4 regions of the Xenophilus sp. genome follow, and region 1 is predicted to be linked to each of the others. Evidence: predicted binding sites of a transcription regulator. Region 1 holds the regulator's gene; each other region holds the start of a gene.
The links. The regulator sigma-54, encoded in region 1, starts transcription at its own class of promoters, with help from an activator protein. The targets are predictions, from matches to a motif close to TGGCANGNAANCTGCTTT.

Region 1 (8,954 bases):
AACTTCTGGCTCGGCCACCAGGGCTACGAGTACGTGGACCTGGGCCGCATCTGGCAGATCCTCAAGTGGGTCGGCATCCTGCTGTGGCTGGTGCTGATGCTGCGCGGCGTGCTGCCGGCGCTGTTCGCACGCAGCACATCGGGCAAGAAGGAAGACAAGAACCTGCTGGCCCTGCTCACCGCCTCGGTGGGCGCGATCGGCCTGTTCTACGGCGCGGGCCTGTTCTACGGCGAGCGCACCAGCCTGTCGGTGATGGAGTACTGGCGCTGGTGGGTGGTGCACCTGTGGGTGGAGGGCTTCTTCGAGGTCTTCGCCACCACCGCGCTGGCCTTCGTCTTCAGCAGCATGGGGCTGGTGTCGCGGTCGATGGCCACCTCGGCCAGCCTGGCCTCGGCGTCGCTCTTCCTGCTGGGCGGCATCCCGGGCACCTTCCACCACCTGTACTTCGCCGGCACCACCACGCCGGTGATGGCGGTGGGCGCGGCCTTCAGCGCGCTGGAGGTGGTGCCGCTGATCGTGCTGGGCCACGAGGCCTGGGAGAACTCGCGCCTGAAGACCCGCGCGCCGTGGATGGCGAACCTCAAGTGGCCGCTGGCCTGCTTCGTGGCCGTGGCCTTCTGGAACATGCTGGGCGCGGGCGTCTTCGGCTTCATGATCAACCCGCCGATCTCGCTGTACTACATCCAGGGCCTGAACACCACGCCCGTGCACGCGCACTCGGCCCTGTTCGGCGTCTACGGCTTCCTGGCGCTGGGCTTCACGCTGCTGGTGCTGCGCTACGTGCGGCCGCAATTCGTGTTCAGCGAGGGGCTGATGAAGACCGCCTTCTGGGGCCTGAACGCCGGCCTGGTGCTGATGATCGCCACCAGCCTGCTGCCGATCGGCTTCATCCAGTTCCACGCCAGCGTGACCGAGGGCCTGTGGTACGCCCGCAGCGAGGCCTTCATGCAGCAGCCGATCCTGGTGACGCTGCGCTGGGTGCGCACCTTCGGCGACGTAGTGTTCATCGTCGGCGCGGTCGCGATGGCCTGGCAGGTGGTGCTGGGCCTGGCCGGGCGCAGCGCGGCGGGACACGCCGACCCGCTGCTGCAGCCCGCAGCCCGCTGATTCGGGGCAGGCCCGCGCGATGACCCACGTCGTCACCGAGGCCTGCATCCGCTGCAAGTACACGGACTGCGTCGAGGTCTGCCCCGTCGACGCCTTCCGCGAGGGGCCGAACATGCTGGCGATCGACCCCGACGACTGCATCGACTGCGCCCTGTGCGTGCCCGAGTGCCCGGTGCACGCGATCTTCTTCGACGAGGACACGCCGCCGGACCAGCGCGACTTCCTGCCGCTGAACGCGCGGCTCGCCAAGGTCTGGCCGTTGATCGTCCGCGGCCACGGGGCCCTGCCCGATGCCGACGCCTGGGCCGACGTGGCCGACAAGCGCCATCTGCTGGACGAAGGCTGAGGCGTCCCATTCCAGCCGCCGCCGGGCGCGAGCTTCGACCTCGGCCCGGCGGCGCTGTTTTCACGGCGCCGGCATCGGGTCAGAATCGGCCCCGACGCAACAGGACCCTTCATGACCATCGAAACCCAAGACGACGTCGTCGCACTGAAACGCATCGGCAGGATCGTCTCGCTGACGCTGCAGCGGATGCTCGATGCCGCGGAACCCGGCATGACCACCCGCGAACTCGACCGGCTCGGCGAACGGCTCCTGGAGGAGCACGGCGCGCAGTCGGCGCCGAGGCTGACCTACGGCTTCCCGGCCGCGACGTGCATCAGCATCAACGAGCAGGCGGCGCACGGCATTCCCGGGGACCGGGTCATCCGGGCCGGCGACGTCCTGAACGTCGACGTGTCTGCGGAACTCGGCGGCTATTTCGCCGACACCGGCGGAACCACCGTCGTGCCGCCCTCCACGGCGCAGAAGACGCGCCTGTGCCACGCTACCCGCGCGGCGCTCGCCGAGGCCATGAAGCGTGCCCGGGCGGGGCAGCCGGTCAACGGCATCGGCGGGGCCATCGAGCGCACCGCGAAGGCGTACGGCTTCAAGGTCATCGAGAACCTCGGAAGCCACGGCGTCGGGCGCGCACTGCACGAGGCGCCGGACCACATCGCCGGCTACTTCGACCCCGCGGACCGGCGCATCCTGCAGGAAGGCATGGTCATCACCATCGAGCCCTTCCTGTCGACCAAGAGCCGCACCGTCACCGAGACCTCCGACGGCTGGACGCTGGCCGGCGCCCGCGGGAACCTGTCCGCGCAGTACGAGCACACGATGATCATCACGAAGGGCGCGCCCATCGTCGTCACGCAGCACTGACGGCGCGCGGGCGGAGGGCAGGCCCTACAGCGCCTTGCGCAGGTTCGCCGGCGCGATGCGCAGCGCCTCGCGGTACTTGGCGACGGTGCGGCGCGCGCACTCGATGCCCTGCTCCTTGAGCATCTCGGAGATCTGGCTGTCCGACAGCGGCTTCTTGGCGCTTTCGGCGCCGACGAACTGCTTGATGAGGGCGCGCACCGCGGTGCTGGAGGCGTTGCCGCCGGTCTCGGTGCCCAGGGCCGAGCCGAAGAAGTACTTCAGCTCCACCGTGCCGAAGGGCGTGGCCATGTACTTGGCGGTGGTCACGCGGCTGATGGTGGACTCGTGCAGGCCCAGCTCGTCGGCGATCTCGCGCAGCACCAGCGGGCGCATCGCCAGCTCGCCGTGCACGAAGAAGTTCTTCTGCCGCTCGACGATGGCGTTGGACACGCGCAGGATGGTGTCGAAGCGCTGCTGGATGTTCTTGATGAACCAGCGCGCCTCCTGCAGCCGCTGCGACAGCGCCTGACCGCCCTCGCCCTTGTGCGCCTTCAGCGCGCCGGCGTAGATGTCGTGCACGCGCAGGCGCGGCATCACGTCGGGGTTGAGCTGCACGCGCAGCTTCATGTTCGCGCCGCGGCCGCTGCGGGTGACGATGACGTCGGGCACGATGACGTTGCGCTCGACGTCGACGAAGCGCCGGCCCGGCTTGGGCTCCAGCCTGGCGATGAGCTGCATCGCCTGGCGCACCTCGTCCTCGCTGCCGCGGGTGAGCGCGGCCAGGCGGCGGAAGTCGCGCCGCGCCAGCAGCTCCATCGGCTGCTTGCAGATGGCCAGCGCGATCTTGCGCACCTCCATCGCGTCCTCGTCGCCCTCGTCGTCGGCGGCGCCGGCGCGCAGCTGGATGGCCAGGCACTCGCCCAGGTCGCGCGCGCCCACGCCCACCGGCTCCAGGCTCTGCAGCAGGCCCAGCGCGACCTGGAAGTGGTGCACCAGCTCGTCGAACTGGTCGTTGTCGTCGCCGGCCAGCGCCGAGGCCAGGGCGGGCAGCGAGTCCTCCAGGTAGCCGTCGTCGTCGAGCGACTCGATCAGGAAGCGCAGCGCGGCCGAGTCCTCCGGCGACAGTCGCAGGGACAGCGCTTGGCGGTGCAGGTGCTCCTGCAGCGACTCGTGGCTGCGCGCCAGCTCGGTGGCGTCGGCGCGCTCGTCGTCGTCGCCGCTGCCGCTGCTGCGCGGCGGCGCGTCGCCGCCCCACTCGCTGTCGTCGGGCGCCAGGTCGACGCTGCCGTCGCCCTCCCAGTCGGGCTCGGCGTCGACGGCATCGGCCACGGGCGCGTCGGCATCGCCGCCGGCGACGGCGCCGTCGGACCCCGGCACGGCGAGGGACGGCTCGGCGTCCTCGCGCTCCTCGCGCGGCTGCGGCGCGTCGGCGCTGTCCAGGCCGAACTCCTCGCGCTGCGCCTCCTCGGTCTGGCGCTCCAGGAAGGGGTTGTCGTCGAGCATCTGCTCGACCTCCTGCGCCAGCTCCAGGGTGGACAACTGCAGCAGGCGGATCGACTGCTGCAGCTGCGGCGTGAGCGCCAGGTGCTGCGAAACCCGCAGCGACAGGCCCTGCTTCATGCCGTGCGGTCCTCGTTCACATGCGGAAGTGCTCGCCCAGGTACACGCGGCGCACTTCGACGTTGTCGACGATCTCCGATGGCGTGCCTTGTGCCAGCACATGCCCGTCGCTGATGATGTAGGCGTGGTCGCAGATGCCCAGCGTCTCACGCACGTTGTGGTCGGTGATGAGCACGCCGATGCCGCGCTCCTTGAGGAAGCTGATGATGCGCTGGATCTCGATCACCGCGATCGGGTCGATGCCGGCGAAGGGCTCGTCCAGCAGGATGAAGCGCGGCTGGGTGGCCAGGGCGCGGGCGATCTCCACCCGGCGCCGCTCGCCGCCCGACAGGGCCAGCGCCGGCGAATCGCGCAGGTGGTCCACGCGCAGGTCGGTCAGCAACTCGGTCAGGCGCTCGTCCATGCGCGCCTTCGACAGCGGCACCATGCGGCCGTTCGCGTCGGGCTCGCGCTGCAACTCCAGCACGGCGCGCACGTTGTCCTCGACATTGAGCTTGCGGAAGATCGAGGCCTCCTGCGGCAGGTACGACAGGCCCATGCGCGCGCGGCGGTGGATGGGCATGTGGGCGATCTGCTCGCCGTCGATGCTGATGTCGCCGGCGTCGGCGCGCACCAGCCCGACGATCATGTAGAAGGAGGTGGTCTTGCCGGCGCCGTTGGGGCCCAGCAGGCCGACCACCTCGCCCTTGCGCACGTCCAGCGAGACGTCGCGCACCACCCGGCGGCTGCCGTAGCTCTTCTGCAGGCCGCGCGCCTCCAGCCGGCTGCCGGGGGCGGACTCGGCCGCGGGGTTGGCGGCCTCGATCACGGGCGCGCCCCCTGGCCGTCCAGGGTGGTGCTGGGGCGCAGGCCCCGTTCGCCCTCGGGCGCGGCGGGGGCGGCCGGCGCCCCCTTGCCGGGCTCACTGGCCGCGCGCGGCGTCAGGATCGCGCGCACCCGGCCGCCGGGCTGGCCGGCGGAGACGCTGGCGTCCGGCGGCAGCGGCGCGCCGTTGACGGTGAAGGTGTCGTTGCTCTGGTCGTAGACGATCAGCGGGCCGGTGGTCTCGTCGTTGACCCTGGCGCCGACCAGCCGGCGCATGACGGCGCGGCGGATGAACTTCACGTTGTCGGCGCGGCCGTCGTACTCGATGACCTCCGATTCGCCCTCGATCCACTCGTCGGTGCCGGCGTCGCGCTTCTGCTTGTAGTAAGCGCGCTGGCCGGGCGCGGCGGTGACCACGCCGTACTGGTAGCCGTCCGGGTCCTGCCGCACGTCGATGCGGGCGCCGCGGATGATGATGGTGCCCTTGGTGACGACCACCCTGCCCGTGAACACGCTGGTCTGCTTGAGGTCGTCGTAGCGCATGTTGTCGGCCTCGATGTTCATCGGCTTGGTGCGGTCGGCCTTCTCGGCCTGGACGGCGCCGCCGGCCAGGGCCAGGGCCGTGCCCAGGAACAGCAGGCGGGCCAGGCGGCGGAAGGAGGCGGCGGGGAGGTGCATCAAGGGGAATGTCATAAAGGCACGAAACTTGCTGGCATTGTATGCCGCGACCTTTCGCGGAACGGACGGCCCTCAAGGACAAAAGCCCGCGGGCGCGGGCTTTGGGCAGGGGCGTTGCCGCCAATCAGGAGGCCGCGGAGCAGGCCATGCGGGAACACGCACGGAACCGGCTCCGCCGGGCCGTCGCGTGTGCCCCCTCGAGGGGGTTGGCGAAGCGGAACGAAGTCCGCGAAGACTGGGGGTGGTTCACTTTCTGGCCTGGCCGATGAGGGAATCCGTGATCTGCAGCGCACGGCCGAGCGAACCGGCCAGTTCGCCGTCCACGTACCAGCGGCCGGCCACGCCCAGCGCCGGCACGCCGGCCACCTTGTAGGCGTCGGTCATCTGCGTGGCGCGCTTGACCTTGCCGGCCACGCTGAAGGACTTGTAGGTGTCGGCGAACTGCTTGGCGTCCAGGCCGCTCTGCTGGCCGGCCCAGGCGAGGATGGCCTCGTCGCCGAACAGGCGCTGGCGCTCCTGGTGGATGGCCTGGAAGACCTTCATCTGGAACGCGTCGATCTTGCCCAGCGCTTCCAGCGTGTAGTAGAGCTTCTGCTTGGCCTGCACGTCGTTGCCCACGAAGGGCACGGGGATGCGGCGGAAGACCACGTTCGCGGGCAGCTTCTTGACCCAGGCTTCCAACTGCGGCTCGAAGGCGGCGCAGTGCGGGCAGTTGTACGAGAAGAACTCGACCACCTCGATCTTGCCCGCCGGCGCATCGACCGGGGCCGGCTTGCCCAGCACCACGTAGTCCTTGCCGGGGGCGAAGGCGCCCTGGGCCTGGGCGGTGCCGGCCAGCGGCATCAGGGCCGCCGCGGCGGCGGTGGCGAGCGAAAAGTCACGTCGGTTCATGGTCAAGGTGTTTCTCCTGTGCCGCGGACAGAGCGGCGCGTGGGCCGGGGAGTTCCCCGGCGGGGGGCATTCAGCGCTGCACGCGCACGAGCGCGGCGTCGAAGCCGCCGGTGCTCAGCCGGTCCTTCAGGCGATCGGCGTCGTCCTTCTTGTTGAAGGGGCCGGCACGGACGCGGTAGACGGTGCGGCCGGCCTGCTCGCGTTCGGTGATCTTGGCCTCCACGCCCATCAGCGAGAGCTTGGCGCGCTGGGCCTCGGCCTCGTCGGTGCCGCGGAAGGCGCCGGCCTGCACGAAGTAGACGAAGGGGTCCGGCCCCGTCGCTTCGGGCGCCGCGGCCACCTGCGTCCCGGCGCCGCCGCCGGCTCGCGAGCGGGCGAAGTCGCCGAGCGGGTCGCCGGACGCGGGGGCCGCCGGCCGTGCCGGCGCCACCACCACCGGGGCGGGCACCGGCGAATTGAGCTGGCCGGCCGCCGCCGTGGCCGCGTCGCCCGGCGGCGCCACGGTGCCGCTGGCGGTGGGCGCCGGCGTGCGCGGGGCCTGCGGCTTGCCGGCCAGCGGCGAATTGGGGTCCCAGTCGCGGTTCTTGCGCGCCTCGGCCTCGTCCTGCTCGGCGCCGCGCGGCTGGTTCTTGGCGAGGAAGGGCACCGGCACCTTGGTGACGTACACCGCCACGCCCAGCGCGATGCCCAGCCCGAGCACCAGGCCCACGATCAGGCCGATGACGGTGTTCCCTCGTTGTCTGCTTCTCATGGGTCCCATGTTTCTCTACATCTTGCGCGGAGCGCTCACGCCGAGCACAGCCAAGCCATTGTGCAGCACCTGCGCACAGGCGGCGACGAGGGCGAGGCGGGCTTTCTTCACGGCTTCGTCGTCGACCAGGATGCGTTCGGCGTCGTAGTAGCTGTGGTAGGCCGCGGCCAACTCGCGCAGGTAGAAGGCGACGTCGTGCGGCGCGAAGTCGCGCGCGGCGGCGGCCAGCATGTCGGGGTACTTCGCCAGCAGCAGCATCAGCGGCTGGGCGGCCTCGGTCGCCAGGGGCGAGAGGTCCACGCCCTTCAGCGCAGCGGGGTCGGTGCCCTCCTTGTCGAGCACCGAGCAGATGCGCGCATGGGCGTACTGCACGTAGTAGACCGGGTTGTCGTTGTTCTGCGCCAGCGCCAGGTCGACGTCGAAGGTGTATTCGGTGTCGGGCTTGCGGCTGAGCAGGAAGAAGCGCACCGCGTCCTTGCTGGTCCACTCGATCAGGTCGCGCAGCGTGACGTAGCTGCCGGCGCGCTTGCTGATCTTGACCTCCTGGCCGCCGCGCATCACGCGCACCATGGTGTGCAGCACGTAGTCCGGGTAGCCCTCGGGGATGCCCTCGTCCGCCGCCTGCAGCCCGGCGCGCACGCGCGCGATGGTGCCGTGGTGGTCGGTGCCCTGGATGTTGACCACCTGGTGGAAGCCGCGCTCCCACTTGGCGAGGTGGTAGGCGACGTCGGGCACGAAGTAGGTGTACGTGCCGTCCTGCTTGCGCATGACGCGGTCCTTGTCGTCGCCGTAGTCGGTGGTCTTCAGCCACAGGGCGCCGTCCTGCTCGTAGGTCTTGCCCGCCGCGACCAGCTTCTTCACCGCGGCCTCGACGCGGCCGCTGGCGTACAGGCTCGATTCGAGGTAGTAGTGGTCGAAGCGCACCTGGAAGGCCTTGAGGTCCAGGTCCTGCTCGTGGCGCAGGTAGGCGACGGCGAACTGGCGGATCGAGTCTAGGTCGTCCGGGTCGCCGCTGGCGGTGTATTCGCGGTCGTCGGACTTCACCGTCTTCTTCGCCAGGAAGTCGTTCGCGATGTCCTGGATGTACTCGCCGTTGTAGGCGGCCTCGGGCCATTCGGCGTCGCCCGGCTTGAAGCCCTTGGCGCGCAGCTGCGTGCTGGTGGCCAGGGTCTGGATCTGCACGCCGGCGTCGTTGTAGTAGAACTCGCGCCACACCGGCCGGCCCTGCGTCGCCAGCAGGTTGCAGATGGCGTCGCCCAGCGCCGCCTGGCGGCCGTGGCCCACGTGCAGCGGGCCGGTGGGGTTGGCGGAGACGAACTCGACCAGCACCTTCTCGCCGCTCGCCTCCGGTTTGCGGCCGAAGGCCTCGCCGGCCTCGAGCACTTCGCGCACCACCTGCTGCTTGGCTGCGGGCTTCAGCCGGATGTTGAGGAAGCCCGGGCCGGCGATCTCGATCGCATCGGCCCACTGCGCGAAGGCGGGCGCAGCCAGCAGGGCCGTGCGCAGTTCCTCGCCGAGCTGGCGGGGATTCTTCTTGAGGGGCTTGGCCAGCTGCATGGCGGCCGTGCAGGCCAGGTCTCCGTGGGCGGCGACCTTGGGGGATTCGAAGGCGGCCCGCACGCCCGCGCCGGGCGACAGCGCCTCCAGCGCGTCGGCCAAGGCGGCCAGCAGGTCCTGTTTGACGGTAAGCATCGCGGGATTTTATGGGGGGCAAACTCGCCGGACGGGTGGACTCAGGTCAGCCGATGCGGCAGGGTGGACGTTGAGGGCCCGGGCCCGGAGAATCCGGCCCGGCCGGCAAGGCCCGGCCACCTTCCATCCACTGCTCAGGAAGACCACACACCATGAAGAAGCTCCTCTCCCTCGCCGCCCTCGGCGCCTGCCTGGCCTTCGGCACCGCCGCCCATGCGCAGGACAAGG
Region 2 (7,583 bases), on a different contig from region 1:
GGGTGGGCCGGACTGCATGGACGTCTCGGCCGACGGCAAGACGCTGTACGTCACCTCGCGCTGGGCCAAGAAGCTCAGCGTGGTGGACCTGAGCGCCGGCAAGGTCTCGCGCACCATCGGCGTCGGCCGCTCGCCTCATGGCGTGTGGACGCTTGATCATGCCCGCCGCCGCTGACCTCCCCCGCCTGCTGGCGGCCGTGGCGCTGTGCGTGGCGGCGGCGCTGCCCGCGGGCGCCGGTGTGCAGGGCGGCGGCTGCGACAAGCCGGTCTACCTGACCTTCGACACCGGGCACATGGGCATCGCGCCGCTGGTGGCCGAGGTGCTGCGGCGTCAGCAGGTGCGCGTGACCTTCTTCGCCGCCGCCGAGCGCACGCAGGACGGCGGCGACAGCCTGGACAACCGCTGGGCGCCGTGGTGGAAGGCGAGGGCGGCCGAAGGGCACGAGTTCGCCTCCCACACCTATGACCATGCCTACTGGCGCGGCGACGAGAAAGGCATCGAGCCGCCGCCGGGCCGCCCCAAGGCGGCGAGCGCCCCCTCGGGGGGCAGCGAACCACGCGCAGCGGGGAGCGTGGGGGCCACGTTCACGCCGCGCTTCCGCATCCGGCCCTCGGCAGGCGCCTTCGCCGGCCGCACCTTCACCTGGAGCGCGGCCCAGTACTGCGAGAGCATCGCCAAGGCGGCCGACCGGCTGGAGCACATCACGGGCAGGAAGCCGCTGCCGCTCTTCCGCGCGCCGGGCGGCAAGACCTCGCCGAAGCTGCTGGCGGCTGCCCGCCAGTGCGGCTTTGCCCATGTCGGGTGGTCGCCGGCCGGCTTCCTGGGCGACGAGCTGCCCAGCGACAAGTACCCCAACGACCAGCTGCTGGCGCAGGCGCTGGAACGCATCCGGCCCGGCGACATCCTGCTGGCGCACCTGGGCATCTGGTCGCGGCAGGACCCATGGGCGCCGGCCGACCTGGAGCCGCTGATCGTGGGGCTGAAGGAGCGCGGCTTCTGCTTCCGCACGCTGCGCGAGCATCCCGACTACGCGGCCTGGATCGCCGCGCACCCCTGAGCGCCGTCATGGAGTGGCTGAGCGACGCGTTCGACCTTGCGCAGCAGTGGCTGTTCGAGGCGGTGGTGCAGCCGCTGGTCTATGCCGCCGGCCTGGGCGGCTGGGCGGAGGACGCCTTCGACGCCACCGGCTGGCTGCTGGTGGGCCTGGTCCAGATCGTCGTGTTGCTGGCGGTGATCGGCCCGCTGGAGCGCTGGCGCCCGGTGGAGCCGGTGCGCGACCGGCAGGCGGTGCGGGTGGACGTGATCTACACGCTCGTGCACCGGCTGGGGTTGTTCCGGCTGGCGCTGTTCTTCCTCGTCACGCCGTTGTTCGACGCCGTGCTCGGCTGGCTGCGCGGCAACGGCTGGGGCACGTTGCACCTGGACGAGCTCTGGCCTGGCGTCACCGACATCCCCTGGGTCGCGTTCGCGCTCTACCTGGTGGTGCTGGACTTCGTCGAATACCTCATCCACCGCGGCCAGCACCGCTTCGCGTGGTGGTGGCGCCTGCATGCGCTGCACCACTCGCAGCGGCAGATGACGATGTGGAGCGACGACCGCAACCACCTGCTGGACGACCTGATCCACGACGCCATCATCGTCGCGGCGGCGCAGCTCATCGGCGTGGCGCCGGGGCAGTTCGTCGCGGCCGTCGCCGTGATGCAGCTGTCGCAGAGCCTGCAGCATGCGAACCTGCGCCTGGCCTTCGGCCGGTTGGGCGAGCGGCTGTGGATCAGCCCGCGCTTCCATCGCCGGCACCATGCCATCGGCATCGGCCACGAGTCGCCCGGGCCGCGCCGCGCCGCCGGGCCGCCCCAAGGCGCGGCAGCCCCCTCGGGGGGCAGCGAACCACGCGCAGCGGGGAGCGTGGGGGCCACAGTTCTCGGCGGCTGCAACTTCGGCGTGCTGCTGCCCTGGTGGGACATGCTCTTTCGCAGCGCCGACTTCTCCGCCCGCTACGAGCCCACCGGCATCCGCGACCAAGTCGAGCCCGACGAACAGGGCCGCGTGCGCGACTACGGCCGCGGCTTCTGGGCGCAGCAGTGGCTGGGACTGAAGCGGCTGGCCGGGCGGGCCTGAGTCCGTGGCAGGTATGCTCGACCCGATGCGCCTGCTGCTCGACTCCTTCTGGCGTGCCGTCGCCTACTGCCTGCACCCCCGCGTCATCGTCCTGTCGCTGCTGCCGCTGGCGCTGATGGCCGCCCTCGCGCTGGGCCTGGCCTGGCTGTACTGGGACGCCGCCGTCGCCTGGACCCGCGATGCCCTCGACGCCTGGCCCCTGCTGGCCAGCTTCTGGGGCTGGCTGCAGGGCCTGTTCAGCGGCGACGTGCGCAACGTCCTGGCGCCGCTGGTGGTGGTGCTGGCGGTCACGCCGATGCTGGTGCTGGTGTGCCTGGTCGTGGTGGCCGCCTTCATGGCGCCGGCACTGACCCGGCTGGTGGGCGAGCGGCGCTTCCCGGCGCTGGAGCAGCGGCACGGCGCCTCCTTCATCGGCAGCGTGCTGCGCTCCATCGGCCTGACGCTGGTGGCGGTGGTGGCGCTGGTGGTGTCGATGCCGCTGTGGCTGGTGCCGCCGCTGGTGCTGGTGCTTCCTCCCCTGATCTGGGGCTGGCTCACGGCCCGCGTGATGAGCTACGACGCCCTGGCCGAGCACGCCAGCGGCGAGGAGCGCGAGACCCTGCTGCGCACGCACCGCTGGCCGCTGCTGGGCATCGGCGTGCTGTGCGGGCTGCTGGGCGCGGCGCCGAGCATCGTGTGGGCCTCCGGCCTGCTGTTCGCCGCCGCCTTCTTCCTGCTGGTGCCGCTGGCGATCTGGATCTACACGCTGGTGTTCGCCTTCTCCGCCCTGTGGTTCGCCCACTACGGGCTGGACGCGCTGGCCCGGCTGCGCGCGCAGCGCGCGGGGCTGGCGGCGACGGCAGCCGACGCCGAGGCAGCGGCCCTGCCGCCGCCGCAGGAGGGCGCGCCATGACCGCATCTCCGGCCTTCGGCCTGATCATCGTCGGCGACGAGATCCTCTCGGGCAAGCGCGCCGACAAGCACCTGTCCAAGGTGATCGAGCTGCTCGGCGCCCGCGGCCTCGCGCTGGCCTGGGCGGAGTACGTGGGCGACGATCCGGCGCGCATCGCCGCCGTGCTGAAGCGCGCCTTCGCCGGCGGCGACGTCGTCTTCTCCACCGGCGGCATCGGCGCCACGCCCGACGACCACACCCGCCAGTGCGCCGCCGCCGCCCTCGGCGTGCCGCTGGCGCTGCACCCCGAGGCCGAGGCGCTGATCCGCGAGCGCATGCAGGACACCGCCCGCGAGCAGGGCGTGCCCTACGAGCCGGACCGGCCGGACAACGTCCACCGGCTGAACATGGGCGTCTTCCCGGCCGGTGCCTCCATCATCCCCAACCCGTACAACAAGATCCCGGGCTTCAGCGTGGGCCACGTGCACTTCCTGCCCGGCTTCCCGGTCATGGCCTGGCCGATGATCGAGTGGGTGCTGGACACCCGCTACGCGCACCTGGCCCGGCCGGCGGGCGTGAGCGAGCGCTCCGTGATCGTCTTCGGCGCCATGGAGGCCAGCCTCACGCCGCTGATGGAGGCGGTGGAGCGCGACCACCCGGGCGTCAAGGTGTTCAGCCTGCCCAGCGTCGACCACCCGCAATACGGGCGCCACATCGAACTGGGCGTCAAGGGCGACGCGGCCCGCCTCGATGCGGCTTACGCGCAGCTTCGCACCGGCCTGGACGGTTTTGGTGCGCGCATCGGCCCCGAATTGGTGCGATGACGAATTGAGCACACAATTGGTGCGTTTGCGGCCCCGCGCCTGCGCTCCGGCGCCCCGCCGGCGGGCCTGACGGCGCCCCGCAATGGCACAGAAACTGCATCCCTGCCGCTGTCCTTCACTCAACCCACCATCCCTTCCAGGAGAAACCTGATGGCCAAGACCGTCGCCGACGTCATGAAACTCGTCAAGGAAAACGAGGTCAAGTTCGTCGACTTCCGATTCACCGACACCCGCGGCAAGGAGCAGCACGTCACGGTGCCGGTGTCGCACTTCGACGAGGACAAGTTCCAGGCCGGCCACGCGTTCGACGGTTCCTCCATCGCCGGCTGGAAGGGCATCGAGGCCTCCGACATGCTGCTGATGCCCGACCCGAACACGGCGGTCATCGACCCCTTCTTCGAGGAAACCACCCTCAACCTGACCTGCGACGTGCTGGAGCCGGCCGACGGCAAGCCCTACGACCGCGACCCGCGCTCCATCGCCAAGAAGGCAGAGGCGTACCTCAAGGCCTCGGGCCTGGGCGATACCGCCTTCTTCGGCCCCGAGCCCGAGTTCTTCATCTTCGACGACGTGCGCTGGGCCAGCGACATGTCGGGCAGCTTCGTCAAGATCGACGTCGACGAGGCCCCCTGGAACACCGGCAAGAAGTACGAGAGCGGCAACAGCGGCCACCGCCCGACCGTCAAGGGCGGCTACTTCCCCGTGCCCCCGGTCGACAGCAGCCAGGACATCCGCGCCGAGATCTCGCTGGTGCTCGAATCGCTGGGCATCCCGGTCGAGGTGTTCCACCACGAGGTGGCGGGCGCCGGCCAGAACGAGATCGGCACCAAGTTCAGCACGCTGGTCGAGCGCGCCGACTGGACGCAGAAGCTCAAGTACGTGATCTGGAACGTCTGCCACGCCTACGGCAAGACGGCCACCTTCATGCCCAAGCCGATCCAGGGCGACAACGGCTCCGGCATGCACGTGCACCAGTCGATCTGGAAGGACGGCAAGAACCTGTTCGCCGGCGACGGCTACGCGGGCCTGTCGGACACGGCCCTGTACTACATCGGCGGCATCATCAAGCACGCCCGCGCGCTCAACGCCATCACCAACCCGGGCACCAACAGCTACAAGCGCCTGGTGCCGGGCTTCGAGGCGCCGGTGAAGCTGGCCTACTCGGCCAAGAACCGCTCGGCCTCGATCCGCATCCCCTTCGTCAGCAACCCGAAGGCGCGCCGCATCGAAGCCCGCTTCCCCGATCCGCTGGCCAACCCCTACCTGTGCTTCTCGGCCCTGCTGATGGCCGGCCTGGACGGCATCGAGAACAAGATCCACCCGGGCGAAGCGGCCACGAAGGACCTGTACCACCTGCCGCCGGAAGAGGACGCGCTGGTGCCCACCGTCTGCCACAGCCTGGACCAGGCGCTGGAGTACCTGGACAAGGGCCGCGGCTTCCTGACCAAGGGCGGCGTGTTCACCGATGCCTTCATCGACGCCTACATCGAGCTGAAGATGCAGGAGGTGACGCGCTTCCGCATGGCGCCGCACCCGGTCGAGTTCGACATGTACTACTCGCTGTAAGCGCCCCAGGGCCGGCCCGCCGCGCGCAGGGCTGGTGTGGCAAAAGGACGGCTTCGGCCGTCCTTTTTCCTTTTCAGGGGGAACCGCCGGACCGGTGCTCCCTCGAATTGCAAGAAAATGCAAGTCTCCCTTCCGCTTCACTGGCCCCGGAACATGAAGATCTTTTCCCTCACCGCACTGCTCATCGCCACCGCGCTGGCCGGCACGGCAGTCCAGGCGCAGGACCGTGTCTGGCGCTGCGGCAACGAATACACCAACAACACCGCCGAGGCGCAGCGCCGCGGCTGCAAGCTGGTCGAGGGCGGCAACGTCACCATCGTGCAGGGCACGCGCCCGGCCGCCTCGGCATCGTCCTCGGGCGGCGGTTCGCGCGCCGGGGGCTCGTCCCCGGCCGGCAGCCCGAAGGTCGACAGCACCGAGCAGCGCCAGCGCGACAGCGACGCGCGCGCCGTGCTGGAGTCCGAACTGAAGAAGGCCCAGTCGCGCCAGGCGGAGCTGCTCAAGGAATACAACAACGGCGAGCCCGAGCGCCAGGGCAACGAGAAGAACTACCAGAAGTACCTGGACCGCGTGGCCGAGATGAAGGCGCAGATCGAGCGCAACGAGAGCGACATCGCCGGCCTGCAGCGTGAACTGAGCCGTCTGCCGGCCGGGCGCTGATGGCCTTCGGCAAGCCGGCCGCGCCGGCCCGGCGTTTCCAGCCCTTCGACCTGCTGGCGACGCTGGTGGCGGTGGTCCGGGCCGACGGCCGGCTGCTGTTCGCCAACTCGGCGCTCGAGGACGCGATGGGCACCTCGCGCCGGACGCTGGAGGGCAGCCCCTTCGGCGCGTGCTTCCTGGAGCCCGGCGTGCTCACCACTGCCATCGAGGGCGTGCGCGACAACGATTTCGCGACGCTGCGCTACGAGGCCTTCCTGCGCCGCGGCGCCCAGGAGCCGCTGCCGGTGCAGGTGACGCTGGCGCAGACCGACCGCAAGGGCGAGATCCTGATCGAGATGTCGCCGCAGGAGCAGCAGGTGCGCCACGATCGCGAGGAGCGCCTGCTGGGCCTGGCGCAGGCCAACAAGGAACTGATCCGCAACCTGGCCCACGAGATCAAGAACCCGCTGGGCGGCATCCGCGGCGCGGCGCAACTGCTGCAGATGGAGGTGCAGGCTCGCGACCTGATCGAGTACACCCAGGTCATCATCCACGAGGCCGACCGGCTGCAGACGCTGGTGGACCGCCTGCTCGCGCCGCACCGCCGCCCGCACGTGGTGGGCGACGTGAACATCCACGAGGTGATCGAGCGCGTACGCTCGGTGCTGCTGGCGGAGTTCCCGCACGACCTGGAGATCGAGCGCGACTTCGACCCCTCGATCCCCGAGTTCCGCGGCGACCGCGAGCAGCTCATCCAGGCGACGTTGAACATCGCCCACAACGCCGCGCAGGCGCTGGCCGAGCGGCGCGAGGCGGGTGACGCGAAGATCACCTTCCGCACGCGCGTCGTGCGCAAGGTGATCCTCAACAAGCAGTGGTGGCGACTGGCACTGGAATTGCATGTCATCGACAACGGGCCGGGCGTGCCGGACGACCTCAAGGACCGCATCTTCTATCCGCTGGTGTCGGGACGGGAGAGCGGCACCGGGCTCGGGCTGACGCTGGCGCAGACTTTCGTTCAACAGCACCATGGCGTGATCGAGTGCGACAGCCAGCCCGGCCGGACCGATTTCAAGATAGTGATACCACTGCCTTAGCAGGAAGGACGACAGGAACTGCATGAAGCCGATCTGGATAGTGGACGACGACCAATCGATACGCTTCGTGCTCGAGAAGGCTCTCCTGCGTGAAGACCTGCCCACGCGCAGCTTCACCAACACGCGCGAGGTGCTGGCCGCCCTGGAAGCCGCCAACGACGACGAGATGCAGGGCCCGCAGGTGCTCGTCAGCGACATCCGCATGCCCGGCGGCTCCGGCCTGGACCTGCTGGACAAGATCAAGCAGAAGCACCCCGGCCTGCCGGTCATCATCATGACCGCCTTCTCCGACCTGGACAGTGCCGTGTCGGCCTTCCAGGGCGGCGCCTTCGAATACCTGCCCAAGCCGTTCGACCTGCCGCGCGCGGTCGAACTGATCCGCCGAGCGGTGGACGAGAGCCAGCGCGAGGAGGTGGCCGAGGAGCGCATGCAGGCCGCGCCCGAGATGCTGGGCCAGGCGCCGGCGA
Region 3 (7,379 bases), on a different contig from region 1:
CAGGCCGGTGTTGGAGAGGAAGGCGCCGGTGAGGATGTCCACCTTCTCGCGCGAGACCAGCTCCTCGGCCATGCGCACGGCGTCGCCCGGGTTGGCGTTGTCGTCGCGCATGACCAGCTCGACCTTCTTGCCGTCGATGCCGCCCTTGGCGTTGATCTCGTCCACGGCGAGTTCCATGCCCTTCTTGTAGGGCTCCAGGAAGGCGGGCTGCGCCTTGTAGCTGTTGACCTCGCCGATCTTGATCACGCCCTGGGCGTGGGCGGGAACGAGCGCGACGGTGAGCGCTGCCAGCGAGACGGCGCTGAACGCAAGACGCAGATGCTTCATCGGATGACTCCTCGGTTGGAACTAAGTAAATGAATAGCCGGCCGGCGCGTCAGCGCAAGCCGTCCTTGCCCTCGATCTCGGAAACCTGCAGCCCGCCGATGCGCGGCAGCGGGCGGCCGCTGTCGGTCACGGCCACGGCCACCACGATCTCGCCGGCGCGCGGCGCGTCGCTCACGCGCGCCTCCACCGCGTCGAAGTGGCTGCGCACGAAGGCGGCGTCCTTGTGGCCCAGCGGCACGTCGATGGCGGTGCCCAGCGTGCCGCGCTTCTTGGCCGAGGGCACCAGCGCGGCGCCCTTCTCCACGGCCTGGCGCAGCGGCGCGCCCAGCTTGGGGTGCAGGATGGCGGCGGCATGCTCCAGCTCGCCGCCTTCGCCGACGATGGCGGCCTTGCCGTAGCTGTGCGCCTGGCCGGGCTCGATGCCCAGCGCCTTGACGGCCTTGCCGCCGAGCAGCGCGCCCAGTTCCTCGCCGATGGCGATCAGCTCGTCCAGGTTCTCGCTGTAGCGGCCGGCGTAGGGGTTGGCGATGACGGCGATGGCCACCGCGCGGCGCGTGGGCGGCTCGACGGCCTGGCCCTGTTCCTTGCGGGTCTCGTCGACCTGGACGACCAGTTTGCGGATGTCTGCTGGCATGGTGTTGCTCCTTGTCTTGGCGTGGCCGGCGTCAGCGCAGGCCGTCCCATTTGCTGATGTTCTCGGCGCGCAGCCCGCCCACGCGGTCGTGCACGCGGTAGCCGGTCGTCATGGCGAGGATGAAGACGATCTCGTCGGCCGCGGGCGCGCCGGGCACGCGCACCTCGATGGCGTCGAACTGGCCGCGCACGTAGCTGGCGTTGATGTTGGTCAGCGGCACGTCCAGCGTGGCGCCGGGCGGGCCGACCTTCTTGGTCGAGGGCACGATGGACAGCGCGTTGCCGGGCTGGCCGGTCTTCTTCTCGTCCACGGTGCCGGCCTTGTAGGCGGCGCGGTCGCCCTTCCAGCCGAGCAGCTCGCGCATCGCGTAGCCGCCGGGCACGTGCCACAGCGCGCCGTGCTCCAGCTCGCCGGCGGCGCCGACGATGGCGCCCTTGCCGTAGGTGGCGATCTTCTCCAGCGGCACGTCCATGGCGGCGTGCAGGCGGTGCGCCATGTCCACGCCGACCGGGTCGAGCAGTTCCATCATGGGCAGGATGTCGGGCTCGTAGCGGCCCGCGAAGGGATTGGTGAGCACCGCGGCGATGGCGCCTCGCACCAGCGGCTCGGCCGCGCGCGGCCCGAATTCGTGGTGGATGTGCTCGACCTGGGTGAAGACGCGTCGGATGTCGATCATGGTCTTGCGTTCGTTAAGCAAAAACGGAGCCTGCGGCGAGCCGTGCCGCGGCGGGCTGCAGCACGCGGCACTGCTGCTGGCAGACGAGTATCGCCGCATGGATACGGCCTGCGCGCTGCATTTCCTGCGCGCGCGCCAGGCCCGCATCGAGGGCGCGCGCCACCTGCGGCGGGGCCAGCGGCGGCACGTCCACGGTGACCGGGATGTCGCCCAGGTCGCTGTCGTCCTTGCACTGGCTGGCGGGCAGGCGGCGGATGGCCGGATCGGCCACGTCGACCGCGTTGCCGACGACGGTGGCGGCCGCATCGGCCTCGGCCGCGCCGGCGGCCAGCACCGTCACGCTGTCGGCGATGCCCAGCGAGAAGCTGCGTCCGCGCCAGCCGCTGGTGGCCACGCCGCGCACCGGGTCGCCGGCGTGCAGCGTGAAGCGGCCGTCGGTGCGCAGCGGCCCGGTGCCGGCCAGGTCGAAGCGCGACAGGTCGGCGAACAGGCCCACCTGCACCGACTGCCCGGGCGCCAGGTGCAGCGCGATGTCGCCGCCGTTGTTGACCCAGGCGCGCGCGATGCCGGTGCGGCGGTAGAAGGCGGCGATCTCCTCGGCCACCGCGCCGGCCACCGCCGCCATCGGCGTGATGAACATCGGCCGGTAGGCGGCGCACGCATCCCACATGCGCCGCGCGACGGGCCCGCGCAGCGGCGCACCGGCCGCCACGGGCTGGCGCAGCGCGGGCAGCTCGTCCACCAGCTCCTGCAGCACGCCGCAAAAGCGCGCCCAGGCCGCCTCGTGCGCGGCGGCCACGGCGGCGGCCTCGCCCTCGGCCTGGATCACCAGGTCGATCGGGCCGTGCTGGAAGTGCCAGCGGCCGCCGTCGAGCGGGTTGCGGGTGGCGTGCATGCCGGCGGTTCTCAGCCCAGCAGGGGGGGCTGGCCCAGCGGCCAGGCGTTGACGGCCTCGGGCCGGCGCCACTCGCGCGCCATGGGCGCGCCGTCGTCCTGCCAGGCCCCGCGCGAGAGCGCCTGCTCCAGCGTCATCACGTGCTCCATGTGGCCGCCCAGCGCGGCGTAGTCGGCCAGCCGCATGCTGAACTCGATGGGCGCAATGATGGCCGGCGTGGGCACCGTGCCGAAGCTGTTGTCGGGCATGCGCGTCACGTCCACCATCACCGTGATGCCGCCGCCCGGCCACACGTAGGCCGGCGCGCCGCCGCAGGTGACGTTGACCAGCGCCTGCTTGATGGCGCGCGTGAGCAGCACGGGGTTCTCGGTCACGCCGGCGCGCAGCGAGCCGCCGGCGCCGCCGAGGAAGAGCACGGTGCACAGCGAGGGCTCGCAGTTCTCGCCGATGCGGTCCACCACCTTCTGCACCTCGGGCGGGATCGGCTGCTCCACCGGCTGCAGGTTGTCGTCCAGCACGAACCACTGCGCCTGCTCGCCGGTGGTGGAGGTCATCAAGAGGCGCAGGCCGGGCTTGGCGACGCCGCTCTCCCAGCCCTCGATGATCGCCAGCGGATCGGCGATGTCGGTGCCGCCCCAGCCGCTGCCGGGGTTGGCCACCTGGAAGTAGCGCCCCGGCGTGGACTTGCGCCCGCGCATCTGGATGCCCGATGGCGGCATCGCCAGGCAGCGCCCGGCCTGGTGCTCGGTCAGCACGCCGGTGATGTGGTCGTCCACCACCACCACCTCGTCGGCCAGGCCCAGCAGCTGCCGCGCGAAGATGCCCACCGTGGCCGAGCCGCAGCCCACGCGCATGCGCTGCTCCTCCACGCCGTTGACGATGGGCGCCTTGCCCGCCTGGATCACCAGGCTGGAGCCGCCGTCGATGGTGCATTCGGCCGCCTGCTTGTTGCACAGGTTCTGCATCAGCTCCAGCGTCATGCGGCCTTCCTTCTTGCTGCCGCCGGTGAGGTGGTGCACGCCGCCCAGCGAGAGCATCTGCGAGCCGTACTCGGCCGTGGTGACGTGGCCCACCACCTCGCCCTTGTAGCGCACGTTGGCCTGCTCGCTGCCGAGGAAGCGGTCGGTGTCGATCTTCACCTTCACGCTGCAGTAGCTGAAGATGCCCTCGGTGACCACGGTGACCATGTCCACGCCCTGCGCCTTGGAGGCGACGATGAAGGGCGCGGGCTTGTAGTCGGGGTAGGTGGTGGAGGCGCCGATGCCGGTGACGAAGACCTGGTCGGCCAGCAGCAGGTCGCCGTCCCAGTCCTTGGCCGGCGGCGCGCCCTCGGCGGGCGCCTCGGCACCCTCGCGCGCGAAAGGCACCAGCGCGGGCGACTCGCTCTGCAACTCGCGGCGCAGCAGCACCACCGGGTCGACGCGCACCAGCACGCCGGCGCGGTTGGCGTAGCGGTCGCAGGCGCCGCTGCGGCCTTCGGAAATCTGGCACAGCACCGGGCAGGCGTTGCATTCGACCTTGGCGCTGCTCATGCGCTCGTTGCGCGCGGGTGCCTTGCCCAGCCCGAGGGGCGAGGCCTCCGGCAGCACCGGCAGGTCCATGCCTGGCAGGCCGTCGGTCTTGGTGTGTTCGGTCATCGTGAGGCTCCGTTCCTTCAGCACGCGCACAGGGTAAGTACTGCAACAAGCGTGCCGGATTGGCGCTTGTCCGCCGCGTGCGTCCTGTGTAGCATTCGCTCCATATTCATGTGGCAAACACTACATGAACCGGAATCTACCGAAGCATGGCAATACGCGTATGGGTGTTTTCCTGAGGCGGCGTGCGCCGCGTTGGTGCGGCACGAACGAAAATGGGTCCTGTTGTGGCCGCCAGCTCAGCGCAAGCATTCCCCACGGCGCCCGGTCCCTTTCACGTCTCTCCCCCATTCACAACTTCCGGTAATTTGCTTATGAGTGCTTTCAGCGAAGAACGCGTCCTGACCGTCCACCACTGGACCGACCGGCTGTTCACCTTCACCACCACGCGCGACCAGGCGCTGCGCTTTTCCAACGGCCACTTCACCATGATCGGGCTGAAGGTCAACAACAAGCCGCTGCTGCGCGCCTACAGCATCGTCAGCCCCAACTACGAGGAGCACCTGGAGTTCCTGAGCATCAAGGTGGAAGAGGGCCCCCTGACCTCGAAGCTGCAGCACATCCAGGTGGGCGACACCATCATCGTGGGCCGCAAGCCCACCGGCACGCTGCTGATCGACTACACGCTGCCGGGCAAGCGCCTGTACCTGTTCGGCACGGGCACGGGGCTGGCGCCCTTCATGAGCATCATCCGCGACCCGGAGACCTACGAGAAGTTCGAGAAGGTCATCCTGGTGCATGGCGTGCGCCAGGTGGACGAGCTGGCCTACCACGACCTGGTGACCGACCACCTGCCCAAGCACGAGATCCTGGGCGAGATGATCCAGAACCAGTTGCTGTACTACCCGACCGTCACGCGCGAGGAGTTCCGCAACCAGGGCCGCATCACCGACCTGATCACCACCAACAAGCTCACCGACGACCTGGGCCTGCCGCCGCTGAACGCGGCCGAGGACCGCGTCATGATCTGCGGCAGCCCCGGCCTGCTGGTGGACATGAAGGAGATCCTCGAAGGGCGCGGCTTCAAGGAAGGCAACACCAGCACGCCGGGCGACTACGTGGTCGAGCGCGCTTTCGCTGAAAAATGACCCCCCCCAAGCCGCTGCGCGGCTCCCCCCCGGGGGGGCACACCCGACGGCCCGGCCCTTCGACGGGCTCAGGACAGGCCAAGGCCGGTTCCGTGGGTGTCGCTGGCATGGCCTGCTCCGCGGCCTCCAGTGCCATTGGAGGGCGGGCGCTGCCGGCGGTGTGCACCGCCCGGATTCGCTGAGGCTGCCATGGCCACCCGCAAGTCCGTCGCCAAGCCGCAGCGCAAGACGGGCGTGCGTGAGGCGCAGGCGCAGGCGTCGCGCGAGGCCATCCTGCGCGCGGCCACCAGGGTGTTCGCGAAGTACGGCTACGAGGGCGGCAGCGTGGAGAAGATCAGCCGCGCCGCCCGCTCGTACGACCGGATGATCTACTACTACTTCGGCAGCAAGGAAGGCCTGTTCGTCGCTGTGCTGGAGGACATCTACCAGCGCATGGACGAGGCCGAGGCCGCCATCGACCTGGACATGGCGCGCCCGGTGGAGGCGCTGACCGAGGTGATCCGCTTCGTGCTGGGCTACTACCGCGCCAACCCGCACTTCATCACGCTGCTGAACACCGAGAACCTGCACAAGGGGCGCCACATCGCCAAGTCGCTGCGGGCGCGCGAGTACTCCTCGCGGGCGGTGGCGATCATCGAGCAGATCCTCGCCAGCGGCGCCGCGCAGGGCCTGTTCCGCGCCGACCTGGCCGCGCGCGACATCTACCTGCTGATCGCGGCCACGGGCTACTTCTACATGTCCAACCGCTACACGCTCACCAGCTTCCTGGGCGAGCCGCTGGAGTCGCCCGAAGCGGCCCGGCACTGGGAGGACTTCGTCATCGAGACGGTGCTGCGCACGGTGCGCAGCGACGAGAACAACGAAACCACCACACCCCACGAGGTATCGAAATGGCAACAGAAGCCGCCGCCGGCAAGTCGGGCAAGGTCGTCATCCAGAACATAGGGCTGCTGCTCTCGGGCGACATCGACCAGCCCATCCTCGACGCCGACACCATCGTCATCGACGACGGCCTGATCACCGCGGTCGGCAAGGCCAAGGACTGCGACACATCGAACGCCAAGACGGTGATCGACGCGAAGAAGACCTGCGTCGCGCCCGGCCTGATCGACAGCCACGTGCACCCGGTGGCCGGCGACTGGACGCCGCGCCAGAGCCAGCTCAACTGGATCGAGTCGAGCCTGAACGGCGGTGTCACCACCATGATCTCGGCCGGCGAGGTGCACTACCCGGGCCGCCCGAAGGACATCGTCGGCCTGAAGGCGCTGGCCATCACCGCGCAGCGCGCCTTCGACGCCTTCCGCCCCGGCGGCGTGAAGGTGCTGGCCGGCGCGCCCGTCATCGAGAAGGGCATGGTCGAGAGCGACTTCAAGGAGCTGGCCGAGGCCGGCGTGGGGCTGCTGGGCGAGATCGGCCTGGGCTCGGTCAAGGCCGGCTACGAGGCCAAGGAGATGGTGGCCTGGGCGCGCAAGCACGGCATTCAGAGCACCATCCACACCGGCGGGCCCTCGGTGCCCGGCTCGGGCTACATCGACAAGGACACGGTGCTGGAGGCCGACGCCGACATCATCGGCCACATCAACGGCGGCCACACCTCGCTGCCGATGAAGCACGTGTGCGAGCTGTGCGAGAAGAGCACGCGCGGCATCGAGATCGTGCACAACGGCAACGAGAAAGTGGCCATCGGCGCGGCGCGCGCGGCCATCGAGCTGAAGTGCCCGCACCGCGTGATCCTGGGCACCGACGGGCCGGCCGGCTCGGGCGTGCAGCCGCTGGGCATCCTGCGCATGGTCGCGCTGATCTCGTCGATGGCCGACATCCCGGCCGAGCTGGTGTTCTGCTTCGCCACCGGCAACACCGCGCGCATGCGCAACCTCAACTGCGGGCTGGTGGAGGTGGGCCGCGCGGCGGACTTCGTCTTCATGGACCGCGCGCAGCACACCTCGGGCGCCACGCTGCTGGAAAGCGTGCAACTGGGCGACCTGCCGGGTGTGGGCATGGTGATGATCGACGGGCTCGTGCGCTGCGGGCGCAGCCGCAATACGCCGCCGGCTGCTGAGGTGCCGGTCGTCGTGCACTGATCTCTTGGGCGTTGGGGGTGCGCGCCGTGGCCGGGGGCCTGGGG
Region 4 (6,417 bases), on a different contig from region 1:
CGGTCGCGGGCGATCTGGATGCGCGTCATGGGCTCGATCTGCGCGGCGGGCAGCAGCCCGCAGTGGCCGTCGCGCACGGCGGCGCGCTGGGCGGCCAGGGCCTCGGGGCTCAGCTGCGCGTCGAGCGAGACGTCGGCCATCGCGGCCTTCATGCGCTCGCGCGGCAGGTTGGCGCCGAGCACCGGCACGCCGGCGCGCACGGCCGCCATGACGACGGGGCCGTAGTCCTCCCAGGGCCAGGCCTTCGCGTCCCAGCCGAGCGTGGCGCGCGCCTGCGCCTCGGTGGCGGCGGCCGGCAGCCGGGCGGTGCTGCGGCCCGACTCGGCCATCTCCAGCGCCAGTGCGGCGAGCCGGCCGCGCGCGGCCAGCGCCTCGACCGCCTCGCGCTCCAGCGCATGGTGCTCGGGCGCATCGTGCTGCTCGCCGAGCACCAGCACGTCGGCCGGCAGCAGGGCCTCGATGCGCTCGGGCACGGGGGCGTCGGGGTCGGAGGCCCGCTGGCCGGCCGCGCAGCCGGCCAGCAGCAGGGCGATCGCCGCCAGCATCGCGCCGGCGGGCCGGCGCGATGCGCGCAGGGACAGGGTCAGTGCAGCCATCGCGCCATACTATGCCGGCCACGCTGCCGCACGGCTGCCGTCCGCCGCCTCTTCTCGTTGTCGTTGTTCTTCTTCTCCCCGCGCTACCTGCTTCGCACCGCCGCCACCCTGGCGCTGGCCCTGGCCGCCGCAGGGCTGTGCCTGGTGCTGCATGCGCGGCTGCCCTGGATGATCGGGCCGCTGCTGGCGGTGTCGCTGGCGTCCATCGCGGGGCTGCCGACGGCCAGCGCCGTGCCGCTGCGCAACGCGGGGCAGTGGGTGATCGGCGCGGCGCTCGGCCTGTACTTCACGCCGCAGGTGGGCGCGCTGGTGGCGGGGCTGTGGTGGGCCATCGCGCTGGCCATCGCCTGGGCGCTGGCGCTGGGCTGGGGCTTCGGCCTGGCGCTGCATCGGCTGCACGCGCACCGGATGCCGCAGGTGCCCGCGCCGGCGATGCGCGCCACCAGCTACTTCGCCGGCGCCATCGGCGGCGCCTCGGAGATGACGCTGATGGCCGAGCGCGCCGGCGCCCGCACCGACCTGGTCGCCGCCGCCCACAGCGTGCGGCTGGTGGTGGTGACGGTGGGCATCCCCTTCGCCATGCAGTGGAGCGGCCTGCACGGGCTGGACAACCTGCCTCCCGCCTCGCGCGAAGTGCACTGGGGCGGCCTGGCGGTGCTGGCCGCCTGCACGGGCGCCGGGGCGCTGGCGATGCAGGCGCTGCGGCGCACCAATCCCTGGTTCATCGGGCCGCTGCTGGTGGCGATGGGCTTCACGCTGGGCGGGCACACGCTGTCGGCGGTGCCCCTGTGGCTGTCGAACGCGGCGCAGCTCGTCATCGCGGTGAGCCTGGGCGTGCGCTTCTCGCGCGAGTTCCTGCACACGGCGCCGCGCTGGCTGGCCGCGGCGGCCGGCGGCACCGTGGTCATGGTCGTGCTGTGCGGCGGCTTCGCGGTGCTGCTGGCGCGCGCCACCGGGCTGCACTGGGCGACGATGGTGCTGGGCACCTCGCCGGGCGGCATCGCCGAGATGTCGATCACGGCCAAGGTGCTGCAGCTCGGCGTGCCGGTGGTCACCGCCTTCCAGGTGTGCCGGCTGGTGGCGGTGCTGGTGCTGACGGGGCCGCTGTACGCGTGGCTGTATGGCCACAGAGGCTCAATCAACAAGTGAGCATGCACTTTCTTTCATTGCTCACCCAACAAAAAGCCCCGCGCAGGGCGGGGCTCGTCGGACCGGGAGGCGGGCCGGCCGCTCAGTGCATCACCACCGGGGTCTGGGCCAGCTCGGCGTAGCCTTCCAGCGTGTCCTCCACCTCTTCCTGCGTCGGGGTGTTGAGCTGCCAGGCGGCGATCTGCTGCTGGAACAGCTCGGCCCAGGAGCCGTCGAGGTACACCTCCTTGCCGGAGCGCTTGTCGACGATCTCGAAGCCGTCGCGCGCCAGGGCCGGCACGTGCGGCGCCACGGGGGCGTCGTCCGCGTTGGGCTGCACGTGGACGACGGCAAAGGCCTCGGAGTCGTAGAGCATGCGCATGGCGGGGTGCTTCAGGGTGTCGATGAGGGACATGTTCGGCATTTAGCAATCAACGCGCCAGTTTCAAGAGGCGCCGACGTGTTGTAGGCGCAACGGCCGCGCCGTATGTGGCCGTTGTGTGACGGTGTTCACTCCGCAGGCCGCGGCGCGCCCATGCCGCGCAGTTGCATGTCGGCGAAATCGCCGTCGGGCTGCGTCTGGCGGATGCGCACCGGCAACCATCCGATCTCGGGCGCGAGCCAGAGTTCGATCTTCTGGTCCATCTCCTTGCGCGGCAGGCGGGTGAGCTTGCGCGCCTGGTAGTGGCCGGCCGGCATGTCCAGGGTCTCGTCGCCGTCGACGGTGAAGGTCCAGGTCTCGGCATCGCGCGGGCCGGCCGTCTGCATGGCGATGCGGCTGCCCGCCGGGTAGGCGGCCGGGTCGCCGGCCAGCAGGGCGACGATCTGCATCACCACCGAGAGGCGGTCCTGCGCGCCTGGCGCCAGGGGCACGCGCTGGTTGCTGCTGCTGAAGACGATCTCGCCGGCACCCGGCCCCTCGCGCACGAAGTGGGTCGCCACCTCGCTCTTGCGCCGGTCGGAGAAGCGCAGCGGCTCGATGCCGTCCGGCCCGACGCGGCCCACGCTGGTCTGCGCGCGCAGGGTGCGGAACAGCATCTTCAGCGACAGGCGGGCGTTGTACTGGCCGCCGTCCTGCAGCCACACCAGCTCGCCGAACACGCCCGACAGCGGTTGCGGGCCCTGCTGGCCGGTGACGGCGAAGTCCAGGGTGACGGAGCCCGGCACCTGCAGCGCCCGGGTGGCGCCGGGGGTGCCGCCGGCGCCGGTCTCCCCGGACGCCTCGCCCTGGCCTGACGCCGCGGCCGGGGCGCCGCTGCCTTCGCCCTGCCCGGCCTCGGCGGGCGCCGGCTCTGCCGGCGGGGGCGCGGGTTCGGCCGGCGACGGCGGCGCGGTCGCTTCGGTGTCCGTGTCGCCGGCCAGCACGGGCGACGGCGGCTCGGGTGCCGGCGCGGCCTCGGGCGGCGGACGGGGCCGCGGCGCCTTGCGCAACTGGGCGGAGGGCCGCTTCGGGGCCGCCGCCGGGGCCGCCTGCGCGGGCGGCGCGGCGGCGGGCGCAGGGGCCGGCGCCGGCGGCGCGATCACGATCGTGCGGGTGCTGAAGTGCTGCGTCAGCGGCAGCGCCTCGGGCTCGTTGCCCAGCGGCGCCAGGCCGAGCACGCCGACGTGCACCAGCGCCACGGCCAGCGTCAGCAGCGCGAGCGCCCGCCAGGGCCGGCGCGGCGCCTCGTGAAAGGGGGGAAGGGTGGCATCCATGGCGCTCGCTACACTGCCGGCCGCCCAACCAGTTTAGTCATGGCGCCGTCGCTGGCGCCCGGCCCTCCCATGAAACTCGCCACCCTCAAGGACGGCTCGCGCGACGGTCAGTTGGTCGTCGTCTCGCGCGATCTCTCGCACGCCCACTACGCCACCGGCATCGCCCACCGGCTGCAGCAGGTGCTGGACGACTGGGGCTTCCTGGCGCCGCAGCTGGAGGACCTGTCCACGCAGCTCAACCACGGCCGCACGCGCCACGCCTTCCCCTTCGACCCGGCGCAGTGCATGGCGCCGCTGCCGCGCGCCTACCAGTGGGCCGACGGCTCGGCCTACCTCAACCACGTGGAGCTGGTGCGCAAGGCGCGCGGCGCCGAGGTGCCCGCCTCCTTCTACACCGACCCGCTGATGTACCAGGGCGGCAGCGACGACTTCCTCGGTCCCTGCGACGATATCGTGGTACCCAGCGAGGCGATGGGCATCGACTTCGAGGCCGAGATCGCCGTCGTCACCGGCGACGTGAAGATGGGCACCGGCCCCGACGAGGCGCTGGACGCCGTCCGGCTGGTGATGCTGGCCAACGACGTGAGCCTGCGCCACCTGATCCCGGCTGAGCTGGCGAAGGGCTTCGGCTTCTTCCAGAGCAAGCCCGCCACCGCCTTCAGCCCGGTGGCCGTGACGCTGGACGAGCTGGGCCCGGCGTGGGAGCAGGGCCGGGTGCACCTGGCGCTGCAGAGCACCTGGAACGGCCGCAAGGTCGGCCTCACCGACGCCGGCCCCGACATGACCTTCCACTTCGGCCAGCTCATCGCCCACATCGCGAAGACGCGCAACGTGCGCGCCGGCAGCATCGTCGGCAGCGGCACGGTGAGCAACCCCGGCGTGGAGAAGAATGGCCGCATGGAATGGCCGAAGGGCTACGCGTGCATCGCCGAGAAGCGCAGCATGGAAACCATCCTCGACGGCGAGCCGAAGACCGGGTTCATGAAGTTCGGCGACACCATCCGCATCGAGATGAAGGGGCTGGACGGCAAGTCGCTGTTCGGGGCGATCGAACAGGAGGTGGTGCAGATGGGGGGGCAGCGCCGATCCGCCGCCGAGGCGGCATCCCGCAGTCCGTCCGGGGACGAGGCGCCCGAAGACTGAGCAGCATGCTTGTCCGGTTTTGGCTCCGGCGTCGGCATGGACTGCGGCGCAGATGTCGTTGGTGAGAACAGATCCGCCTCGACATGTTCTCGTTTCTTGATTTCAGCGACACGTTACGGCCTGGACACTTGTGTCCGTCTGGCGATCACAAGTCGTCAAGCCGGCTCCACGCAATAGCTGCCAGCCAGTAGCAGCCCACAATTCCGACGACATGGCCTTTGAGCAACAGCCTCTTCAAGCCGTACTGGACTCCATCAGGAGCGTGTGTGCAGAAACTCAGACCGCTGTGATACGTGGCACGCTCTCGCATGGAGATAGTGCACCGACCATCGGACTCGAACCCGCGGAATTGCTCTCCGCCATCCAGGCTGAGAAGCCTGCCGCAGTGTTTTATTCACTCATCGCGTTCGACCCAGACGACTTCATTGATCTGGCGTTGCGCGCGAATGACTGGCGAGAGGGGTATGAGAAACGACCCGGCTCCCGCTTCCCCACCCCAGAAAAGGTGCGTGCATACGTTCAGCCGCAGATCGACTCGTTAGAGCTTCGGTCGATTGCTCATCACGAACTGCACGTGTGCTACTCGCGCGACGGCTGTCTTCGCACCATGACAGTGTCCGAGGACTGGGCTGAGGAGTTCTATGGGGCAGTCGCAGACTTCGTGGAAGCTTATATTCAGGATGCCGAAATCGATAACGACGAGGCGGAAGAACGTGCCAAGGCCACGATGGCTGACATGATCAAGAAGGTTTCGCAGGACGAGGGCTTCAGAGCCATTCGCGGGCTACCCAAACGGCTCTTGTACCTTCAGAAGCACTACGGTAGCCAGATCCCGCCACACCCCCGCGGTAGATTGAGCCGCCCTGCACAGCACGTCGAGCTGGTAGACCTCCATGTGGCGACCGTGTTGATCGAGGCCAGCAACCTGATCTGGGCCGAAGCGAACCTGTAGATTCGTCCGCATTGAAACTTGCAGGGCGGGGCACGCCGCAATCAGCGCTTTCGCTACAAACCCTAGGCCAGACGCCAATGAGCAGCATCTACCGAAGGGATGCAGTGAGCCTATGGCTGGACGGCCTCAGTCGCGATCCACCTGATCGCCCGCGCCCCGCAGCAGCTCCTTCACCGTCCGGATCCCCAGCCGCCGGAACGCCCGGTACTGGTGGGTGCGCACGGTGCTCAGCTCCAGCCCCAGCGCGCGGGCCGCCTCCTTGGCGGTGCGGCCCTCGCGCAGGTGGGCGATGACCTCGCGCTCGCGCAGGCTCAGGGCCAGCAGGCGCGCGGCGAAGCCGGGTTCCACGGTGGCGCCGGTGGCCAGGGCGATGCGGCCGTGCGCGGCGGTGGCGTCGGCCAGCAGGCCGGCATGCGCCTCCAGCAGCGCGAAGTCGCCGGCCTCGAACTCGGGCTGCGCCAGGCTGCGGTAGAAGCTCACGGCCGCGCGCTGGCCGGTGGGCAGCAGCATCAGCACCGAGGCGCGCTCGCGGATGCCCACGTCGCCGTAGCAGGCGGCGCGGTAGTCGGCGTCGGCCAGTTCGTCGCCGCGGTGGTGGCCCAGCCACAGCTGCATGCGCGCCGGGCGCTGGCGCGTGGCCAGCCAGGCCATGTGCGGGTCGAGCCGGTCGAAGCGGCGGGCCACGTAGCGCTCGGCGGTGCGCTCGGCCGTCTGGCCGTAGGTGCTGGCGGCGGAGACGGTTTCCAGCCGGCCGTGCGCGCCGACGGCGAACACGGTGCAGAAGGTGACGGGCAACTGCTGCTGCATCGCCGCCAGGTAGCGCGCCGCCAGCTCGGGCGTGCCGACGCCCGCCAGCACGCCGCTGACCAGGCGCGGCGCCAGCGGCTGGGCGGAAGGACGGAT

Region 2: a site for sigma-54 is predicted at 3,898-3,915, ahead of glnA (type I glutamate--ammonia ligase). Genes of this name have one in related genera too.
Region 3: a site for sigma-54 is predicted at 4,209-4,226, ahead of ACIY1X_RS22110 (6-hydroxynicotinate reductase). Genes of this name have one in related genera too.
Region 4: a site for sigma-54 is predicted at 2,149-2,166, ahead of ACIY1X_RS23050 (DUF3567 domain-containing protein). Genes of this name have one in related genera too.

The regions. Positions count from the first base shown of each region.
Region 1 is NZ_JBIQNC010000101.1:7,414-16,367, reverse strand. It holds gene ACIY1X_RS15555 (nitric-oxide reductase large subunit) at 1-1,107, shown strand, start outside; gene fdxA (ferredoxin FdxA) at 1,127-1,453, shown strand; gene map (type I methionyl aminopeptidase) at 1,565-2,311, shown strand; gene ACIY1X_RS15540 (RNA polymerase factor sigma-54) at 2,336-3,910, opposite strand; gene lptB (LPS export ABC transporter ATP-binding protein) at 3,927-4,718, opposite strand; gene lptA (lipopolysaccharide transport periplasmic protein LptA) at 4,715-5,407, opposite strand; gene ACIY1X_RS15525 (thiol:disulfide interchange protein DsbA/DsbL) at 5,639-6,283, opposite strand; gene ACIY1X_RS15520 (SPOR domain-containing protein) at 6,354-7,034, opposite strand; gene argS (arginine--tRNA ligase) at 7,050-8,726, opposite strand; gene ACIY1X_RS15510 (PsiF family protein) at 8,879-8,954, shown strand, end outside.
Region 2 is NZ_JBIQNC010000200.1:606-8,188, forward strand. It holds partial or broken gene ACIY1X_RS21820 (YncE family protein) at 1-175, shown strand, start outside; gene ACIY1X_RS21825 (polysaccharide deacetylase family protein) at 159-1,058, shown strand; gene ACIY1X_RS21830 (sterol desaturase family protein) at 1,067-2,119, shown strand; gene ACIY1X_RS21835 (EI24 domain-containing protein) at 2,145-3,011, shown strand; gene ACIY1X_RS21840 (competence/damage-inducible protein A) at 3,008-3,814, shown strand; gene glnA (type I glutamate--ammonia ligase) at 3,965-5,380, shown strand; gene ACIY1X_RS21850 (hypothetical protein) at 5,534-6,040, shown strand; gene glnL (nitrogen regulation protein NR(II)) at 6,040-7,116, shown strand; partial or broken gene ACIY1X_RS21860 (sigma 54-interacting transcriptional regulator) at 7,139-7,583, shown strand, end outside.
Region 3 is NZ_JBIQNC010000206.1:26-7,404, reverse strand. It holds partial or broken gene ACIY1X_RS22130 (ABC transporter substrate-binding protein) at 1-327, opposite strand, end outside; gene ACIY1X_RS22125 (amino acid synthesis family protein) at 377-961, opposite strand; gene ACIY1X_RS22120 (amino acid synthesis family protein) at 993-1,637, opposite strand; gene ACIY1X_RS22115 (UPF0280 family protein) at 1,651-2,532, opposite strand; gene ACIY1X_RS22110 (6-hydroxynicotinate reductase) at 2,544-4,169, opposite strand; gene ACIY1X_RS22105 (ferredoxin--NADP reductase) at 4,481-5,254, shown strand; gene ACIY1X_RS22100 (TetR family transcriptional regulator) at 5,444-6,199, shown strand; gene ACIY1X_RS22095 (amidohydrolase family protein) at 6,145-7,335, shown strand.
Region 4 is NZ_JBIQNC010000230.1:374-6,790, forward strand. It holds gene ACIY1X_RS23040 (ChaN family lipoprotein) at 1-596, opposite strand, end outside; gene ACIY1X_RS23045 (AbrB family transcriptional regulator) at 660-1,745, shown strand; gene ACIY1X_RS23050 (DUF3567 domain-containing protein) at 1,828-2,106, opposite strand; gene ACIY1X_RS23055 (DUF3108 domain-containing protein) at 2,235-3,419, opposite strand; gene ACIY1X_RS23060 (fumarylacetoacetate hydrolase family protein) at 3,489-4,562, shown strand; gene ACIY1X_RS23065 (hypothetical protein) at 4,774-5,514, shown strand; gene ACIY1X_RS23070 (response regulator transcription factor) at 5,641-6,417, opposite strand, start outside.